4 regions of the Rhodoferax ferrireducens T118 genome follow, and region 4 is predicted to be linked to each of the others. Evidence: predicted binding sites of a transcription regulator. Region 4 holds the regulator's gene; each other region holds the start of a gene.
What was found. Region 4 encodes FNR, which switches genes on or off when oxygen is low (the NO sensors DNR and NnrR bind a similar motif). Its sites were predicted from a motif close to TTGATNNNNATCAA; they were not measured.

Region 1 (5,133 bases), 310 kb from region 4:
GTGTCGTGTGAGGCGGCGCCCCAACCGAGCGGGCAGGGGACAAAGATGTGGATGTAACGCGCGCCGTGAATCGACATGGCTTTCTTGACCTTGTATTCCAGATCCCGCAGGTCGGCCACCGTCGCGGTGGCTACATAGGGGATTTCATGCGCCATGGCAATCTGCGGCACATTTTTTCCCTGGCCAAATTCATTGCCTGGATGCGGTCCCACGGGCATCGTGGTAGCGGTGCGCGCTGCCGGTGGCGTGGCCGATGAGCGCTGTACGCCAGTGTTCATGTAGGCCTCGTTGTCGTAACAGATATAGAGCACATCGTCGTTACGCTCAAACATGCCCGACAAACAGCCAAAGCCGATGTCGGTCGTGCCACCGTCACCGCCCTGGGCGACGACCCGCACCTCACTGCGACCTTTCACGCGCATGGCGGCCGCGATGCCGGTTGCCACAGCGGCCGTGTTGCCAAACAGCGAGTGAATCCAGGGCATTTGCCAGGAGGTTTCGGGGTACGGGGTGGAGAACACCTCCAGGCAGCCGGTGGCGTTGGCAGCTATCAACTGGCCGTTGGTGGCCTGCATGGCGGCGTCGATGGCGTAGCGCGCGCCGAGCGCTTCGCCGCAGCCCTGACAGGCACGGTGGCCGGAATTGAGCGAGTTGCTGCGCTGGGTGTTGGCCTGTACGCTGCGCTGCTCGGGCGCGAGCAGGCGGTTACCAACCGTAAAAGTACCGGTTTGGTAAAACTTGACTAATGTTTGTTCCATGATTTTCCTAATCGGTTGAGGACAGAGCTGGCTCTTTGATTGGTTGAGGACAGAGCCGGTTCGCTTTGCGTAACTGCGGTCTGTCCCGCAAGTTTTCAGGCCAGGTGTGACGCGACCGTGCCGATGTCACGCAAAATGCCTTCGGCCACCGGACCGGAGCGACGTTTCTTCTTCTCGCGATCAAGCACACGGTTGACAATGTCCCAGTCGAGGTCCAGGAAGGTCAGCAGTTCAAGCTTGTCAGCAATGGCGTCAAGCAGCAATTTGTTCAAAGAGGCCTTGGTGATTGGCCGTCCACCCAAGCCGGCAACCACCGTCAGCACTGGCTGCGGCCGGTTACGCACGGCGCTGCGCACATCACGAGAAACGATACCGCCAATGCCGACGGCAAAACATTTCTCAATGACCACGATGCGCTTGGCGTTTGCTGTCGCCTCCCGAATGGCGTTAATCGGGAACGGGCGATAGGAGGTAATGCCGAGCACGCCAATCTTGATGCCCTGTTTGCGCATGTCGTCCACGGTGTCCTTGATGGTGCCCAGTACCGAGCCCAAGGCAATCACGATGGTCTCGGCGTCTTCCAGACGGTAGGTCTTGATCAAGCCGCCGGAGTCACGCCCAAAAATTTGTTTGAATTCGTCGGCAATTTGCGGAATCAGGTCGAGCGCCTGCATCTGCTTGGCATGCGCCAGGTAGCGCACCTCGGTAAACGCCTCGGGGCCCACCATGGCACCAATCGTGACGGGCTCGTTCGGGTCGAGCACCTGACGGGGTTCATAGGGCGGCAAAAATCGATCCACCTGGGCTTGGTCCGGCACGTCGACCCGCTCGTAGGCGTGCGTCAAAATGAAGCCATCCATGCACACCATCACAGGCAGCGATAATTCTTCGGCAATTTTGAAAGCCTGAATGTGCAGGTCCAGTGCTTCCTGGTTGGTTTCGGCAAATATCTGCAGCCAGCCGGCGTCTCGCATCGACATGCTGTCGGTGTGGTCGTTCCAGATGTTGATGGGCGCGCCAATCGAGCGATTGGCCACCGTCATGACAATTGGCAGGCCCAGCCCGGAGGCGTTGTAAACCGCTTCGGCCATGAACAGCAGGCCTTGGCTGGCCGTTGCCGTATAGGCCCGAGCCCCCGCAGCGGAGGCGCCAATGGCAACGCTCATTGCGGCAAATTCGGACTCGACATTGATGAACTCACAGTGTTCGAGGGAGCCGGACTTAACCATCTCTCCCAGGCCTTCAACGATGTGGGTTTGGGGTGAAATGGGGTAGGCGCAAATAACTTCAGGGCGGCTCATGGCCACCGCCAGAGCCACCGCATGCGAGCCTTCACATTGTTTAAGCATGGTGTGCCTCCCTCTTGGCTACGTGTTGTTTGACTATTTCATAGGCGTCCCGAGCGGCATCCTTGTTGCCTTGCGCGACCGCACCCTTGAATTTTTGACTGATGGCCGCCTGCACCGCTTCGAGCGTGATGAGTCCAGTGGCGGCCGCGAAGGCCCCCAATAGCGGCACGTTGGGTACCGGGCGCCCGACATGTTTGATGGACAGCTCGGTCGCGCCAACGGTCAGCAAATGGTCCCTCTGGAAGTCTCTGACGAACTCGCCCAAACCCAACTCCCCGAATGTGCGGGTGGTATTGATCAGGATGTAGCCATCTTTCTTGAGTCCGCTAAAAACATCTACCTGATTCAACAGAGTCGGATCCTGAATGATGATCGCATCGGGCTCCATGACCGGTTCGCGCAAGCGGATTTCCTGGTCGTCCATGCGGCAATAAGCCACCACCGGCGCGCCGGTGCGCTCTGAGCCAAAACTGGGAAAGGCCTGCGCATGCCGACCTCCCAAAAAACCTGCGATCGAGAGCATTTCTGCACCGGTCACCACCCCTTGCCCCCCACGTCCGTGAATTCGTACCTGAAACATCGTTGGCCTTTCGTGTTGCGGTCATGCAAAAGAGCGGGTTTGCGATCTGCATAATTCCGTCAGACGAAATTTTGCACCACGATATAAATTTTTAACTTGTTTTAGATCAATATTCGCGTAGACGCAAAAACCAGATGCTGACGCCGTGAAAGGTCAATTCAGGCCGCAATACAGGGATCGTTCGAGCCGTCTGTCGCTTTCGCTACCCGCGTCTGTATCGGCTCGCGCTAGGATCAGTCGGTTTCAATTTCCGGAGTTTTTCATGCCAGCACTTGCCACCTTGACCAATCACCAGATTCGCCTGGCCTCCCGTCCTGTCGGCCTACCCACCCGCGCCAACTGGCAAAGTACCCTTGAGGCGGTCGCGGAACCGGTTGAGGGCGGTGTGCTGCTCAAAACACTGGCACTTTCGCTGGACCCCGCCATGCGCGGCTGGATGAATGAAGGCAAAAGCTACATTCCTCCCGTGGCCATTGGCGAGGTGATGCGCGCTGGCGGGGTGGGCAAAGTCATTGCTTCCAGAAATCCGCAATTTGCCGTGGGCGACTACGTTTCGGCAGGATTCGGCGTCCAGGAGTACCTGACGCTGGTGCAAGCCGACTTCAAACGCAGTGGCCTGGTCAAAATTGACTTGAGCATGGGCACGCTGACGCAGTGGCTTAATGTGCTGGGCATGCCAGGCATGACCGGTTACTTTGGCCTGATGGACGTCGGCCAACCCAGGGCGGGCGAAACCGTGGTGGTGTCCGGTGCGGCCGGCGCCGTCGGTCAGACCGTGGGCCAGATGGCGAAGATCAAGGGTTGCCGCGCGGTTGGCATTGCCGGCGGCCAGGCCAAGTGTGACTGGGTAGTCAAAGAGTTGGGTTTTGATGCCTGTATTGACTACAAGGCCGGTCCCAGTGCTGTCAAGGACGGTTTGAAGCAACATTGCCCGGCAGGTGTTGACGTCTACTTTGACAACGTCGGCGGCGAGATTCTGGATACCGTGTTGACGCGTATCAACCGCGGCGCCCGCATCATCATCTGCGGTGCCATCAGCCAGTACAACAACACGACGGCTGTACAAGGTCCCAAGAACTACCTGAGCCTGCTGGTCAATCGCGCCCGCATGGAAGGTATTGTGGTGTTTGACTACGCCGACCGCTACCACCTGGCGGTGACCGAGATGGCGGGCTACCTCAAGGACGGGCGCATGAAAAGCAAGGAGGACGTCGTCAAGGGGCTGGATGCCTTCCCTGAAGCCCTCAACAAGCTCTTCAGCGGCGAGAACTTTGGCAAGCTGGTGCTGCAAGTCGCCGAAGATTGAGATTGATAACCGCTACTATATGTATAGCTAACTATGCTTATTTCACGGAGGCTAGAAGCCGATTTATTATAAATTTATAGAATAGTTGATTCAATCAATCAGCGTGGCGTAGACCAGATCACGAAACAGCATACGGTAGTACTCGCGCTGGTTGGGGGCCTGCAGCATTAGAACGGCAAACAGGTCTTCGGCCGGATCCACAAAGAAGGTGGTGCCTGCCATGCCGCCCCAGAAATAACTGCCGACCGAACCTGGCACCGACGCGACGCCCAGATTCTTGCGGACCGCAACACCCAGCCCGAAACCATGACCCGGCGGCAACAGGGCGCGCGATGCACCACTGTTCACAGGGATTTCCCCAAGATGGTCCGCGGTCATGAATTCGACCGTTCTGGGCCCCAACAGGCGCACGCCGTCGAGTTCGCCCTTGTTTAGCATGAACTGCAAAAATCGCGCGTAATCCATAGCCGTTGACGCCAGGCCACCGCCACCGGATTCCAGAGCCGCGTTCTCGCGCACATCGATCAGCCGCATTTGCACCCCGCCTTCGGGGTCGCGGGCAAAGGGTTCGGCAATGCGAGCGTGCTGTTCGGGTGGCACGGAAAACCCGGTGTCGGTCATACCCAGCGGCTTGAAAATGTGGTCCTGTAGATACGCGCCTAGCGTCTGGCCGCTGACTATTTCCACCACGCGCCCCAGTACATCCGTGGCGCGGCCATACTCCCATACGGTACCGGGCTCAAACAGCAGCGGCAAAGCGGCCAGTTGATGCGAAAGCTCGGCATTGCTGCGTCCACGCGAGCCGATTCTGATTTGCGCGTACTGCCGCTGCACCGATGCATTGCCCATGAATTCATAGGTCAGGCCGGCCGTGTGCCGCAACAAGTCCTGCAGCGTGGCCGCTTGTCGCACGGCTTGCAGTTGGACCGCCCCGTCAACCAGATGGGCCACCTTCTGCATCGCGTATTCGGGCAGGTATTTGGCCACCGGGTCATTCAACAACAGTTGCCCCTGTTCCATCAACATCATGGCGGCCACCGACACAATGGGCTTGGTCATGGAATAAATGCGGAATATGGCGTCCCGCGTCATGGGGGAATTCGTGGCTGGGTCCAGCGCGCCCAAACTGTCAAACAGGGC
Region 2 (5,133 bases), 320 kb from region 4:
AGTCAAAAGCCCTCTAGCAATCGAGCAGAGGGCTTTTTTTTCGGTCAACGCTGTCTGCTGACCTCTTTTTGACGCGGCGCCGGTCGTCAAATCGGTAGAATGGTCAAGTTGACGCTGTCCCGGCCTGACGGACCTGTCTGGACGCGGACCAAGGGCTCACGGCGAACAAATGTCTTGCTGTAATGTGATGCCCGCATCACACATGCTGACGCAGACCATGTACCCGACAGTCCCCCTGGGAAAAGCGCACGACCTGGAATCAAGTATTCCCTAGAATTTAGGAACAAATAATGACCCAAAAAACTCCCTCACGAACAAAGCCAATCCACGCCCTTGCCCCCCAGCCCATCAGCGAAGAGGTTCTGATTGAGAAGTACAGCAAAGGGTCCGAAAAAACCATTGTTGACGTCAATCAGCGTGTTGCACATGCTTTGGCTCAGGTAGAGGCGCCAGAGCAGCAAAAGCAATGGGAAACCAAGTTTCTGCAGGCCCTGCAAAACGGATTCCTACCCGCCGGACGCATTCAATCCGCGGCTGGCACTGATCTGGCTGCCACCTTGATCAACTGTTTTGTGCAGCCCGTCGGCGACTCGATCGCCCATGTGGAAGACGGACATCCCGGCATTTACACCGCGCTGACCGAGGCGGCCGAGACCATGCGTCGTGGCGGTGGCGTGGGTTATGACTTCTCCCGCATCCGCCCGCGCGGCGCCTGGGTTGGCAGCACGCAAAGCAGTGCGTCAGGCCCCGTGAGCTACATGCGCGTGTTTGATCGGTCCTGCGAAACGGTCGAATCCGCTGGCGCCCGGCGTGGCGCACAAATGGGTGTTCTGCGCTGCGATCATCCTGATATTGAAGAGTTCATCCATGCCAAGGACACCGGTGACCTGAAGAATTTCAATATTTCAGTGGGTATCACCGATACCTTCATGCAGGCGGTGCAAAAAGACGCGGCATTTGCCCTTGTCCATCGTGCTGAACCAGGACCTGCGCAAAAAGAAGCGGGGGCGCATCATGTGACTGACAGTGGTATCTGGGTCTACCGGACCTTACAAGCGCGCGAATTATGGGATCAAATCATGCGCTCGACCTATGATCATGCCGAGCCCGGTGTCTTGTTCCTGGATCACATCAATCGCGACAACAACCTCTCTTATTGCGAGACTATTGCCAGCACCAATCCTTGCGCTGAGCAGCCCTTGCCTCCTTACGGTTGCTGTTGCCTGGGCTCGATTGATCTGACACGCTTCATCAAACAACCCTTTGAAAAGGCTGCCAGTTTTGACAAGGCGGCTTTTGTCGAAGTAGCGCGCGTAGCAACGCGCATGCTCGACAACGTACTTGACGTGACGGTCTGGCCCTTGCCACAGCAACAGGAAGAGGCGCGCAGCAAGCGCCGCATTGGCCTGGGTTATACCGGGCTCGGTGACGCTCTGGTGATGCTCAATTTGCGCTACGACACGCAAGCGGCACGCGACATGGCACGCGATATTTCCGAATTGATGCGCGACACCGCCTACGATGCCTCGGTCGATCTGGCGCAAGAACGCGGGGCCTTCCCCTTGTTCAATGCTGATCTTTACCTCACCGGCCAGAGGTTCGCATCGCGTTTGCCACCCGCCCTGAAGGAACGCGTTCGTACGCATGGTCTTCGCAACTCGCATTTACTCTCGATTGCGCCTACCGGCACCATCAGCCTGGCTTTTGCGGATAACGCCAGCAACGGCATCGAGCCCGCGTTCAGCTGGAGTTACACCCGCAAAAAGCGCATGGCTGACGGCAGCTTCAAAGAGTATGCTGTGGAAGATCACGCCTGGCGCCTTTATCGCCACCTTTATGGCAAGGACACCGCACTGACCCCGGCATTCGTTACCGCGCTGGAAATGAGTGCCCAGGCCCATGAAGCCATGGTGGCCGCAGTTGCGCCGTTTATTGATACCGCCATTTCCAAGACGGTCAATGTTCCGGTTAACTATCCCTATGCCGACTTTCAGAACCTGTATATGGAGGCCTGGCAGTCGGGCTTAAAGGGCTTGGCCACCTATCGACCCAACTCGGTGCTGGGGTCGGTGTTGAGCGTGACGCCTGCCTTGGGCTCATCCTCCGCCCCAGCCGCCGCAACAGCCTTGCAAATTGACAGCGCGAACCAGCGACTGGCGCTGGAGCGTCTGCCAGCCGCTGTGCTGTCGTCCTTGCGCTGGCCGAGTCGCCCCGAGCTGCCTGCGGGCAATCCGGCTTGGACGTTCATGGTGCATCACCCTTTTGGGGACTTTGCATTATTCGTTGGTGAGTTGGCCCCCGAAGAAGGCGGCGCGCCCAAACCCTTCGAGGTGTGGGTCAATGGCACAGAGCAGCCGCGTGGTTTGGGCGCACTCGCCAAAACGCTTTCCATGGATTTGCGCGCCAATGATCCGGCCTGGTTGCAGTTGAAGCTCGACGCATTGGCCACGGTCGCCGAGGAGCATTCGTTTGAGATGCCATTTCCGCCGCATGGCCAACTCCGTCTGTTCCCGGGTGTGGTGGCTGCCACGGCGGCGGTCATTCGCTGGCGCTGTGATCAACTCACGGCCTTGGGCGGCAACGACACCAAAGTGCCAACGCCCGTGCTGGATGCCATGTTCAGCCGGGGCGAACCGCAGACTGGTCCCTCGGGCACGCTGGCATGGTCGGTGGATGTCGACAATCCCGCGACTGGCGAGGCATTCACTGTCACACTCAAAGAGGTGAATTTGCCCGGTCCTGACGGTGCCATTGTGACCCGACCTTGCTCCGTCGGCTTTTCAGGTAATTACCCAAGAGCACTCGATGGATTGGCCCGACTGCTCTCGCTGGACATGCGAGTGATCGATCCGGCGTGGATCGGCATGAAGCTGCGCAAGCTGCTCAACTATGCTGAACCGTTGGGCCACTTCATGGCATTTGTGCCGGGCTTGCCGCGTGGGGAGCGCCGCCAGCAGACCTGGCCTTCAACGGTTGCGTATGTCGCGAGACTGATTATTCACCGCTATGCCATGCTTGGGGTGCTTGACGAGGAAGGTTTCCCCTTGCGTGACATGGGCGTGCTTGATGCCCCAAAAAATCAGGGAGCACCAAGTACCATGGCCGGCAAAATCTGCCCGGAATGCGGAAATCCAACCGTCATTCACAAAGATGGATGTGATTTCTGTACCGCCTGTGGCTACGTTGGACAGTGCGGTTAAGAATTGGTTTGGAGGCGCCCGGTTGAGCCTCTGGCGCCTTCAGTCCCGCACGACGAGCACAGGGAGTTTGGTGTGCGACAGTACGGCCTGCGTGACGCTGCCGAGCACCAGTTTTTCCAGTCCGCTGCGCCCATGTGATCCCATAACGATCAAATCGGCCTGCATTGACTCAGCGGCCTGCACCACGCCACGCCAGGCAGAGTGAGATTCAATCACGGAAGCTTCCACGCTGACGCCTGCGTCCATGAACGCAGCTTTGGCGGCCTTCACGGCCGCATTGGCCTCGGCGGTCGCAGCACTCAGATACTCAGCCTGACCATAAGCAAAATCGGTTCCAACCCCGGTGAACGGGTAGGGATCAATCACGAAAATCGTGGAAACCCGGCTGTCAAAGGCCTTGGCCAGCTGGATTGCCTTTTCAACCGCCAGCTGTGCTGTCGGTGAACCATCCACTGGAACGAGTATGTGCTTGAACATGATGAAAACTCCTTATTAATATCAACGATACCAAGTGTCCGATCGACTCATCTTAAAAAACATGACCGATATCAAATAGTTGACGTTTCCTGTGCGATCCAGCCGGCAAATGCAATTTATTAAGGCTATCACGATAACCGTTCACCAAGGTCACCAGCAGATATTTTTTGCGGAAACCGACAAGGTATCATGGCAATGTCCGGGCGGGCTGCTTGGAAGGTAGACTGCTCGCCCCTCAAATTAACTTAAGCTAGCGTCAACGATTCCTGTGCGTCTTAATTCAATCAAGTTATCCGGGTTCAAGTCCTTCGCCGAGCCGACCAATTTCATGCTGCCGGGTCAACTGGTGGGCGTGGTGGGTCCCAATGGCTGCGGCAAATCCAACATCATGGATGCGGTGCGCTGGGTGCTGGGCGAGTCCAAGGCGTCGGAATTGCGTGGCGAGTCGATGCAGGACGTCATTTTCAATGGCACCAACACCCGCAAACCATCCAGCCGCGCCAGCGTGGAACTGGTGTTTGACAATGCCGACCACCGCGCCGGCGGCCAGTGGAACCAGTTTGGCGAGATTGCCGTCAAGCGGGTGCTCACGCGCGACGGCACCAGCAGCTACTTCATCAACAACCTGCCGGTGCGCCGCCGTGACGTGCAGGACGTCTTCCTGGGCACCGGGCTGGGGCCGCGTGCCTACGCCATCATTGGCCAGGGCACCATCAGCCGCATCATCGAGTCCAAACCCGAAGAACTGCGCCTGTTTCTGGAGGAGGCGGCCGGTGTCTCCAAATACAAGGAACGGCGCCGCGAGACTGAAAACCGTCTGTCGGATACGCGTGAAAACCTGACGCGGGTGGAAGACATCCTGCGCGAGCTCAACGCCAATCTGGAGAAGCTGGAAAAGCAGGCCGAAGTGGCCAAGAAGTACAACGCGCTCACGGCCGACGTCACACTCAAACAGCATCAACTCTGGTTTCTCAAACGCACCGAGTCCGAGGCCGATCAGGCCAAGGTCAAGGCGGACGCACAAGGCGCAGTCAATGCGCTGGAGAGCCGGGTGGCGGATTTGCGCCACATCGAGGCCGAGCTGGAGACCGTGCGCCAGGCCCACTATGCGGCCGGCGACCAGGTCAACCAGGCGCAGGGCCTGTTGTACGAGGCCAGTACCGAGGTCGGCCGGCTGGAAGCCGAGATCCGTTTTGTGGTGGAAGGCCGCCACCGGGTCGAGCAGCGCCTGATCACCCTCAAGGAGCAAACCGCCCAATGGGCCACCCGCAAGGATGACGCGCAGGCAGAAATAGAAAACCTGCTGGAACTGGCCATGGTCGGGGAAGAAAAAACAGAGCTGCTGGCCGCCCAGGTGGAAGACCAGGCCCAGCAATTGCCCGATCTGGAAGAGGCTTTGCGGCTGGCGCAAAAAGGCGCCAACGAGCAGCGTGCCAGTGTGGGCCAGGTGCAGCAG
Region 3 (5,133 bases), 1.7 Mb from region 4:
CGGTCTTAAATACCTGGATTGTAGGGATGCTCGTCGCATGCAGCAGCGTGCCGATACCGCCTCAGCAACCCGCTGCGCCCACGGAAATGGCCGCGCCGCCCGTCGGCGCCCGGCCTGACGATGCCGGGCCCCTGCCCGAGCCCATCGTGCGCGCCAAAAGCCGCTGGACAGCGGTGCGTTGGGCAGAATTGCCTGGGTTCGAGGACGACACCTTGTTTGAAGCCTGGAACGCCTGGATCAAAAGCTGCGAGCGACCGGGCCCGGTGTTTGCGCCCTTGTGCAGCGAGGTGCGGCGCTTGAGCATCGGCGACGAGCCACAGCGCCGGGCCTGGCTGCAGGCCCGGCTGCAGCCGTACCGAATCGACACTTTGGCGGGTGACGCAGAGGGCCTGCTGACCGCTTATTTCGAACCGGTGCTGGACGCCACACGCAGCGCCAGCGCTGACTTCAGCGTGCCTTTGTACCAGCCGCCGCCGGGTCTGGCGCAAAACCTGCCTTGGTACACACGCGAGCAGATTGACACCTCGGCGCGGGCGCAGGCGGCGCTCAAGGGGCGTGAAATTGTGTTTCTAAGCGACCCGATCGATGCCCTGGTGTTGCAGATACAAGGCTCCGGGCGGGTGCGCATCCGCCAACCCGACGGCAGTCAAACCCTGGCGCGTCTGGCGTACGCGGGCTCCAACGGGCAACCGTATAAAAGCGTGGGCCGCTGGTTGCTCGATCAAGGGGCGGTGCGTGACGCCTCGTGGCCCGCCATCAAGGCCTGGCTGGCACAAAACCCGGGTCGCGTGAATGAATTGTTGTGGAGCAATCCACGCACCGTGTTTTTCCGCGAAGAGGCCATGTCGGAACTCGATGCGGCCTGGGGGCCCAAAGGGGCTCAGGGCGTGCCGCTGACACCCGGTCGCTCGATTGCGGTGGACCCGGGCAGCATTCCCTATGGCACGCCCGTGTGGCTGGCCTCCCATGGCCCTGGCCTCAACCTGCAAAAGCTGGTGCTGGCGCAAGACACTGGCAGCGCCATCGTGGGCGGCGTGCGCGCTGACTACTTTGCCGGCTGGGGCCCTGTTGCCGCCGAACTGGCCGGTCGTCTCAAGCAGCCCTTGCGCCTGTGGGTGCTGTGGCCCAAGTAGGTCCCCCGCAAGTTACCATCGACGTCAGCGGATTTTTTCGCCCCATTGCCCAAAACGAATGAATTTATGAACCAAGCCATGCGCGATATTGACGAGCGAACCAATCTGACCGGCAACAGCATGTTTGAGTTGCTTTTGTTTCGTTTGGGTCAGGCCCCGGGCTCGCAGCGGCGCGAGTTGTTTGGCATCAATGTGTTCAAGGTGCGCGAGATCATGGTGATGCCCGAGATCACTGTCATGGTCAATGCGCCGCCTGCGGTCATGGGGGTGGCCAATATTCGGGGTCAGATGATTCCGGTCATCAACCTGCCAGCCGTGACCGGCTGCAATCCGACCCAGGGCCTGGGCATTTTGCTGGTCACCGAATTTGCCCGCACCACCCAGGCGTTTGCGGTGGAGGAAGTCAATGAGATTGTCCGGCTGGAGTGGAAGCACGTGCTGTCGGCCGAAGGCAACGGGGGTGGCCTGGTGACCAGCATCGCCCGGCTCGACGGCAACGCCGAGAACACCCGGCTGGCGCAGGTGCTCGATGTGGAGCAGATCCTGCGCGACGTGTTTCCGCCACCGCCTCAGGCACTGAACGACGACGCCATGCTGCCAAAATTGCAGTTGCCGCCCGGCACGGTGATTTTGGCCGCCGATGATTCGGCGGTCGCCCGCATGATGATCGAGCAGGGCCTCACAGCCATGGAGGTCCCTTACATCATGGCCAAAACGGGCCAGGAAGCGTGGGACCGATTGCAGGCCCTGTCGGTGCAAGCCGCGACCGAAGGCAAGACCGCACAGGACAAAGTGGCCCTGGTCCTGACCGACCTGGAGATGCCCGAGATGGACGGCTTTACGCTCACGCGCAACATCAAGCAGGATGTGCGCTTCAGGTCAATCCCGGTCGTGATTCACTCGTCTCTGACCGGCAGCGCCAACGAAGGCCATGTCAAGAGCGTGGGCGCCGACGCTTACGTGGCCAAGTTTGTCGCCGAAGAGCTGGCCGCTACCATTCGCCAAGTGTTGACGCGTTGACGGCCAACACCGCCGGTCATCAAGGTGCTCGCTTGGATCGGCTGGCCATGGCCTGTGCCAGGCGTGCCTTGGCTTCGGGGTAGACCAGGGCTTCTTCCAGTGCGATATGTTCCTGGCACAGCGCCACGAACACCTCGGCACCGTGCTTGAACTCGTCGGCGTCAAACCAGTTGTTGCCCAGGGCAATGGCGCGCAGCTGCGGCCCCAGCTCGATCCAGTTTTCTTCGATCCAGCCATGGTCCTGGTGCAGGGCATGCACGGCCGCCACCAGGTCGGCATTACCGCTGAGCAACAGTGGCGGAAACACGTTCTTCTCCTCCTCGGCATGGTGCTGGCGCGCGGTGCTGGAGAAGAAGGCTTCGATGGCCCCGGCCTGGTGCTGGGCTTTGGCATCCACGCCTGAGGTTTCCATCTGCCGCACCAGTGCTGCCAACTCAGCCAGATGCATCTGCATTTGCTGGTGACAGGCATCCAGCGTTACAAAGCTGAAGGGTTCGGGAAAGGCGCTCATGGTTGACATCCTATTTAATCAATTGGGGGCAGAGCTTGTGGATGCACAACTGCGGGCTGGCGCGCAAGATTTCTGCCTGACCCCCATTATCAACAAGGGCCTGTGGCCACGCTTGAGCCAAGTCAAGCGCTTGCAGGATTGACGCAGCGCCATCAGCACGCCACCGACCGGCTGCCGTTTCAAGGGCACAATCACCCAATAGAAACCAAGCATTCATCCAACTCTCGAGGACACCCCATGGCATCCGGAAAAATACTCGTCGCCCAAGGTGGCGGCCCCACGGCAGTGATCAATCAGTCGCTGGTCGGCGTGGCGCTGGAGGCGCGCCGCTTTAGCCAGGTGGCGCACATCTATGGCGCGCGCCATGGCGTGCGCGGCATCGTTGATGAAGAGTTTGTGGATCTCACCCAGGAGACCAGCCACAACCTGGAACTGGTAGCCAACACGCCCTCAAGCGCCCTGGGTTCGACCCGCGACAAGCCTGATATCGCCTATTGCCAGGAGATTTTCAGGGTGTTGCAGGCGCATCAGATCGAACACTTCTTCTACATCGGCGGCAACGACTCCAGCGACACGGTGCGTATCGTCAGCCAGGAAGCACAAAAAGCCGGCTACCCCTTGCGCAGCATTCACATCCCCAAGACCATCGACAACGACCTGGTGGGCAACGACCACACACCGGGCTTCCCCTCGGCGGCGCGCTTTGTGGCGCAAGCCTTTGCCGGGGCCAACCTGGACAATGCGGCACTGCCCGGCGTCTACGTAGGGGTGGTGATGGGGCGCCATGCCGGTTTTTTGACCGCGGCGTCCGCCTTGGGCAAGAAGTTCCCGGATGACGGGCCGCACTTGATCTACCTGCCCGAGCGCACCTTTGTGCTGGAACAATTTCTGCTCGATGTCAAGACCACCTACGAGCGCTATGGTCGCTGCGTCATCGCCGTGTCCGAAGGCATTCATGACGCCCAAGGCACGCCGATTGCCGCGCTGTTGGCCAAGGAAATGGAGCACGACGCGCACGGCAATGTGCAGCTCTCGGGCAACGGCGCGCTGGCCGACTTGCTGTGTGACGAGATCAAGGCCAGACTCAAGATCAAACGCGTGCGTGGCGACACCTTTGGCTACCTGCAGCGATCGTTCATCGGCTGCGTGTCCGATGTCGATCAACGCGAAGCCCGTGAGGTCGGCGAGAAAGCCGTGCAGTTTGCGATGTGGGGCGGGCACGACGGCTCGGTGGCGATCAAGCGCACCGGTTTTTACTCGGTCGACTATGAGCTGCTGCCCCTTGACGCGGTGGCTGGCAAGACACGGGTGATGGAAGACGAATTTATCGCCGCCAGCGGCACCGATGTGACCGATGCGTTTCGCATGTACCTGCGCCCGTTGCTGGGGTCCGGCATGCCCGACGCCTTCCGGCTGCGCCACAATCCCGTGGCCAAGGTACTTCATAGATAAAATTGACCTCTAGCCCCCGTACAATATACATACTTAGCTATATATTTGGTAGCAAAATGACATCAGATCGAACCTTGAGACAGTCGGGCAAGCCCTGGCGAACCTTGCCAGCTGCGTGGCTGGGACTGATGTTGCTGCTCGGTGGTTGCGGCAGTGCGCCACCACTTGCGGCGCCGACGCCGATGCCGGTTGCAACACCGGCGGCCAAAGCAAAACCGGTCATCGGCCTGGTGCTCGGCGGCGGCGCTGCCAAGGGTTTTGCCCACATCGGGGTCATCAAGGCACTCGAAGCGCAGGGCATCAAGCCCGATCTGGTGATTGGCACCAGTGCCGGTTCATTGATCGGCGCACTTTATGCCGCCGGCAAAAGCGGCTTCGAGTTGCAGGCGCTGGCCATCCCACTCAACGAGTTTCAGGTCAGCGACTGGGTGCTGCCTGACCGCGGCATGATCAAGGGCGAGGCGCTGGCCCGATTCGTCAACACAGCGGTGGGCAACCGCCCGCTGGAAAAGCTGCCCAGGAAATTCGGCGTGGTCGCCACCGATCTGGCCAGCGGCGAGCCGGTCGTGTTTCGCGTCGGCGACACCGGCACGGCGGTGCGGGCGTCAAGCAGCGTGCCGGGTGTCTTTCAGCCGGTCAGCATCCGCGGCCACGAGTATGTAGATGGCGGCCTGTCCAGCCCGGTGCCGGTGCGCTTTGCGCGCGAGATGGGCGCCACCTTCGTGATCGCGGTTGACATCTCCGACAAGCCGCTCAATAGCAAACTCAACAGCACCTTTGACATCCTGATGCAATCGGTCACCATCATGGGCCAGACCATCGCACGCTACGAGTTGCCATTGGCCGACGTGGTGATCCGCCCCAACATCGCGCAGCTGGAAGTGCTTGATTTCACGACCCGCCACATCGCAGTGCTGGAGGGAGAAAAGGCGGCGGCCCGGGTCATGCCCGCGCTTAAGGAGAAGCTGGCGCGCTTTGGCGAACCGCAGGTCACACAGACATCGGGGACCGCCGTGG
Region 4 (5,133 bases):
GGTGCCTGCGTCGATTGCAGCCTGTGTGTCCAGGTCTGTCCGACCGGCATTGATATCCGCAAAGGCCTGCAATATGAGTGCATCGGCTGTGGTGCCTGCGCCGATGTCTGTGACGAAGTGATGGACAAAATGGGTTACGCACGCGGCCTGGTCAAGTACACCACCGAACACGCCATGCAGGAGCATTGGACCCAGTCGCAAACCTTGCGTCACGTGCTGCGCCCACGCATTCTGGTCTACACCGCCATTCTGGCGACGATTGTGATCGCGATGGTGACCAGTCTGGCGCTGCGCAAACCGTTCAGGGTTGATGTGATCCGGGATCGCGGTGTCATGGCGCGCGTGGTCGAGGCGGGCAAGATTGAGAACGTCTACCGTCTGCAAGTCATGAACGCCACTGAAACGGATCAGCGCTTCAAAGTCACGGTGTCTGGTCTACCTGGGCTTGAAGTAACCTCGGACAACGAATTGACGGTACCCGCAGCGCAGGCGCGCTGGCTGGTGGTGCGGACCCAGTTGCCACCCGAAGTGGCGCCGCCCGGCTCACATCCGATCAAATTCGAAATTGAATCAATTGACATGCATGTCCATGATGCAGAAAAATCCGTGTTTTTGGTGCCGCAATAAGGATAGTTTATGAAAAACGATACCCTCAAATCTCCTGAACCCTGGTGGAAGTTTGGCTATGTTTGGCTGGTCGTGGCTGGTCCGGCTATCGTGGTCGTGGCCGCTTTTGTTACTTTGTATCTTGCCGTGACGAGACCTGATCCGGTCATTACCGAAGACTATTACCGCCAGGGGATTGAAATCAACAAGACATTGGGAGATGATGCGCAGGCTGCCAGCATGGCACCAGCCCTGCAGGCCCGTAACCATGCGCAGACTGGCTTTGTCACCGGTTCCAAAGCTGTCCATAGGCCTTGAACGTAATGACCTCTGAAATACAGGACGCCCGATTATGTTGTCGCAACGCTTAATGTGGATTATCTGGCCTGCCTTTCTGGTGGCTGGTGTGCTTGAAGTGCTTGTATTTGCAATGGTCGATCCGCAGGACCTGCAGTGGTTCGGGCAACCCATCGGGTTTTCCCGTCAGGGTGTTTACACCATGGCGTTTTTTGTCTTTTGGGGCATCACCATGTTGGCCAGTGGCTTGACCACCTTGCTGTCGATGTCGCCGTTTGAAGTCAACCGCTGCCCTTTGCCGGCGAATGCACGCCCGGAGAGCTGCTCCAAGCAAGGGCGCTGCTGAGTCGGTTTTTCTCAGGCTGTTCCGGCACCGGATTTTGGATTGACAATATCCTTCAACGCGTCCGTGTTGAGGATGCGGACATGACGTTGTTTGACTTCCACGATGCCTTCTTCAGCGAATCTTGAAAATGTGCGGCTCACGGTTTCGAGTTTCAAACCCAAAAAACTGCCAATTTCTTCGCGCGTCATGCGGAGTATCAATTCTGACTGCGAGAAGCCGCGGGCGTGCAGTCGCTGAACCAGATTCAAAAGGAAGGTAGCCAGACGCTCCTCTGCGCGCATGCTGCCCAACAGCAGCATCACTCCGTGCTCGCGTACGATCTCGCGGCTCATGATCTTGTGGACGTGGCGCTGGAGTGAATTGACTGCGCGTGACAGCTCTTCAATACGATCAAATGGCATGACACAGACCTCAGCGTCTTCCAGGGCAACGGCGTCGCACGTGTGGTAGTCGTTGACGATTCCGTCGAGACCCACGACTTCGCCGGCCATTTGGAAGCCCGTTACCTGATCCCGTCCATCCTCGGAGGCTACACAGGTTTTGAAGAAACCGGTGCGAATGGCATACAGGCTGGTGAACTTCTCGCCATTGCGAAAAAGAAGAGAGCCACGCTTGACCGTGCGCCGCGCGGCGACCATGTCATCGATCAAATCGAGTTCTTCTTCACTCAGGCCCAAGGGCATGCACAGCTCCCGCAAGTTACAGTTTGAGCATGCGACTTTGATGGTGTGAGGGTTCATGATGTCATTTTGGCACTAATCATTGACCTGTCCTGATGTGGGTCAATTTTTTAGGTCTTACACTTCTTTATGATTCAATCTAGGTCAAGAGACGATTTCAATTATTGAGGCACATTTGTCAAAATTGACAAGGAATTTCCATGAACACAGCCGTTGCTGAACCAATTTCCGAAGACCTCATCCGTCGTTTCGATGTATCGGGACCGCGTTATACCTCTTATCCCACCGCGGACCGTTTTGTTGAGGCATTTTCAGTTGAGGACTATACCCAAGCCTTGAAGCTTCGGCGGGCTGGGGGGGCGGCCATGACGCTGCCATTGTCTTTATATGTTCACATCCCTTTCTGTGAATCCCTGTGTTATTACTGCGCCTGCAACAAGATCATCACCAAGCACCATGATCGGGCCGGCCCTTATTTGCGCTACCTGAGCCGCGAAGTCGATTTGCACACGGAGCAACTGGGTGTAGGACAAACGGTGACCCAATTGCATCTGGGTGGTGGCAGTCCCACTTTTTTGACGGATGATGAGCTGCGCGAGTTGATGGCCATGTTGCGGCGCAACTTTACCTTCGCCCCAAGCGGTGAATACTCGATCGAGGTGGACCCGCGCACCATCGACGCGTCGCGGCTCGATACCTTGGCCGAGTTGGGATTCAATCGTTTGAGCTTTGGGATTCAGGATTTCGACCCTGATGTTCAAAAATCGGTACACCGTGTGCAGCCGGCCGAACAGGTTTTTGCCTTGGTGGCAGCCGCCCGCGAACGCGGTTTTGATTCCATCAATGCGGACCTGATTTATGGCCTGCCTCTGCAAAGCCCGGAGTCATTTGACCGCACACTGGCGCAGGTGGTCGAGTTGCGGCCGGAGCGTATTGCCTTGTACGCCTATGCCCACTTGCCCGAGCGTTTCAAGCCCCAGCGCCGCATTCCGACCGTGGAGATTCCCAGCGGTGCGGCCAAGGTGGCCATGCTGGCGCGGTCCATGGCCGCTTTTATGGGTGCTGGTTATGTCTATGTCGGGATGGACCACTTTGCATTGCCGACGGACTCGCTGGCGATTGCCAAGCGGCAAGGTCGGCTGCATCGCAATTTTCAGGGCTACAGCACCCAACCCGATTGCGACCTGATTGGACTTGGCGTGTCGTCGATCGGCCGGATTGGCGCCACCTATAGCCAGAATGCCAAGACCCTGGAAGAGTATTACGACTATCTGGATCAGGGGCGCTTCCCCGTGGTGCGCGGCTTGGCGTTGACGCGTGACGACCTGTTGCGTCGCGCCGTGATCATGGCCATCATGTGCCAAGGGCAAGTTCTGTTCGAGTCCATTGAGTTGGCGCATCTGATCGAATTTCGCAAGTACTTTGCGCCTGAAATGGAAGCCCTGCAAAAGCTGGCGGATCAGGGCATGGTCACGGTGGACGATGTCGGCATTCAGGTCACTGACATGGGCTGGTTTTTTGTCCGCGCCGTGGCCATGGTGTTTGATCGCTATTTGCAGACCGACCGCACGCGCGCGCGGTTTTCCAAGATTATCTGATCGGGTCAATGCAATCCTCTCTGGCTGTCACCGCCTTGTTGATGGGCCTGGCCGGAGGGCCGCACTGCATTGCCATGTGTGGCGCTGCCTGTGCCGGGATCGGGCAAGCAGCAGGCCCGCGCAAGAATTCAGCCATGTGGAGCTTCCAGATCGGTCGGGTATTGGGCTATTCCGCACTCGGGTCGCTGGCGGCAGCCTCGATGCAGGGTTTGGGCTGGTTGACGGTGCAGTCGGCCGCGTTGCGCCCGGTGTGGACGCTGTTTCATGTCGCAACCCTGGTGCTGGGCCTGTTGTTACTCTGGAAAGCGCAGCAACCGGTTTGGCTGGAGCAGGCGGGCAAAAAAATATGGATTGGTGCACGCTCCCTGGCTGCCGGGCGGGGCCGGGGTGCGCCACTGGTGATTGGCGCTCTCTGGACTTTTTTGCCCTGCGGCTTGCTCTATTCGGCGCTGCTGGTTGCCGCTTTGACAGGCCATGCCCTTGAAGGCGCCTGGGTAATGGCCTTGTTTGCCTTAGGCACCAGTGTCTCCATGATGGCGGGTCCCTGGTTATGGCTGCGTTTGCGGGGTAATGGGGCTGGCGATTGGGGTGTGCGCCTGGCCGGTCTGGCATTGGCTGCCAGTTCGGTCTGGGCTTTGTGGATGGCGTATGCCCACGACGCCGCGCCCTGGTGCGCAACGCCTTGACGAGTCGTTTTTTGCCGACTCCGAGCGCCCGGTTTCAACGCGTCTTGACCCGGTCGCCGTCTTTGAGCTTGGTGTCCGGGTAGACGATCACCTGAGTATCCTTGGTCAGCCCCGTCTTGACCCAGGCCAGGGCACCGTTGCGTGCTGCCACTTCAATCTCTTTCAGGCGAGCATGGCCCTTGTCCAGCACAAAAAGGCCTGAGCGGGCACCAACCGGAAACAAGGCGCTGACCGGAATCATGACCGCGTTTTCCACGACTTGGACCAGCACACGCACATCCACCTTGAACCCGTCGCCCAATGCCTGCCATTTTTCGGGAGGCGAGGTGATGTCGATAATCGCATTGACGCGCTGTTCTTCCACCCCCAAAGCCGAGACTTTGGTGAATGCCGCCGGTTCGATGAGCCGAACTTGTCCTGTCAGCACGTCGGGTCCACCCCAGTTTGAGAGCTGCACCGCGGTGCCCGGCTTGATCTGCGCGGCATCTTCGGTCAGGATATCCACCACCACTTCAAGCTGGGTCGGGTCGCCCAGTTCCATGATCGGTGTGCCAGCCATCACGATGCCTTCACTTTGCTGCTGCACCTTCAGAACCTTGCCTGAGACGGGCGCCTTGACGTCATAGGCACGTTGCCGCCCACCCGGCGTGATCTGGGAGAACTGGCGCAAGGCAACGCGTGACTGTTCCAACTCATGGCGCGCGGCGGCCTCTTCTTGCCGCGCGCTTTCCAGCTCTTTCTCGCGCAGGCGCACGGCAAGTCGCCCGGTTTCATTCTGGTTGGGTGAAACAAAACCCTGTTGGGCAAGCGCTTCGCTGCGTTTGAGTTCCGCCTGCGCCTGGTCAAGCGCCGCGCCGGCTCGCCCGACGTTGGCCTGTGCCCGTGCTACCGAGGCCTGCATCGCACCAATGCGTGCACTT

Region 1: the regulator FNR is predicted to act here: its motif matches at 2,784-2,797, upstream of RFER_RS11055 (2-oxoacid:acceptor oxidoreductase family protein).
Region 2: the regulator FNR is predicted to act here: its motif matches at 3,739-3,752, upstream of RFER_RS11110 (universal stress protein).
Region 3: the regulator FNR is predicted to act here: its motif matches at 2,777-2,790, upstream of RFER_RS01805 (hemerythrin domain-containing protein).

Annotation. Positions count from the first base shown of each region.
Region 1 is NC_007908.1:2,383,853-2,388,985, forward strand. Features, by position in the region: gene RFER_RS11045 (thiamine pyrophosphate-dependent enzyme) at 1-758, opposite strand, end outside; gene RFER_RS11050 (transketolase C-terminal domain-containing protein) at 854-2,107, opposite strand; gene RFER_RS11055 (2-oxoacid:acceptor oxidoreductase family protein) at 2,100-2,687, opposite strand; gene RFER_RS11060 (NADP-dependent oxidoreductase) at 2,950-3,993, shown strand; gene RFER_RS11065 (serine hydrolase domain-containing protein) at 4,084-5,133, opposite strand, start outside.
Region 2 is NC_007908.1:2,396,846-2,401,978, forward strand. Features, by position in the region: gene RFER_RS11105 (adenosylcobalamin-dependent ribonucleoside-diphosphate reductase) at 291-3,200, shown strand; gene RFER_RS11110 (universal stress protein) at 3,240-3,677, opposite strand; gene smc (chromosome segregation protein SMC) at 3,946-5,133, shown strand, end outside.
Region 3 is NC_007908.1:362,160-367,292, reverse strand. Features, by position in the region: gene RFER_RS01815 (murein transglycosylase A) at 1-1,133, shown strand, start outside; gene RFER_RS01810 (chemotaxis protein) at 1,200-2,153, shown strand; gene RFER_RS01805 (hemerythrin domain-containing protein) at 2,173-2,664, opposite strand; gene RFER_RS01800 (6-phosphofructokinase) at 2,902-4,116, shown strand; gene RFER_RS01795 (patatin-like phospholipase family protein) at 4,173-5,133, shown strand, end outside.
Region 4 is NC_007908.1:2,077,941-2,083,073, forward strand. Features, by position in the region: gene ccoG (cytochrome c oxidase accessory protein CcoG) at 1-627, shown strand, start outside; gene RFER_RS09780 (FixH family protein) at 637-924, shown strand; gene RFER_RS09785 (hypothetical protein) at 959-1,249, shown strand; gene fnr (fumarate/nitrate reduction transcriptional regulator Fnr) at 1,261-1,989, opposite strand; gene hemN (oxygen-independent coproporphyrinogen III oxidase) at 2,130-3,527, shown strand; gene RFER_RS09800 (sulfite exporter TauE/SafE family protein) at 3,536-4,213, shown strand; gene RFER_RS09805 (efflux RND transporter periplasmic adaptor subunit) at 4,248-5,133, opposite strand, start outside.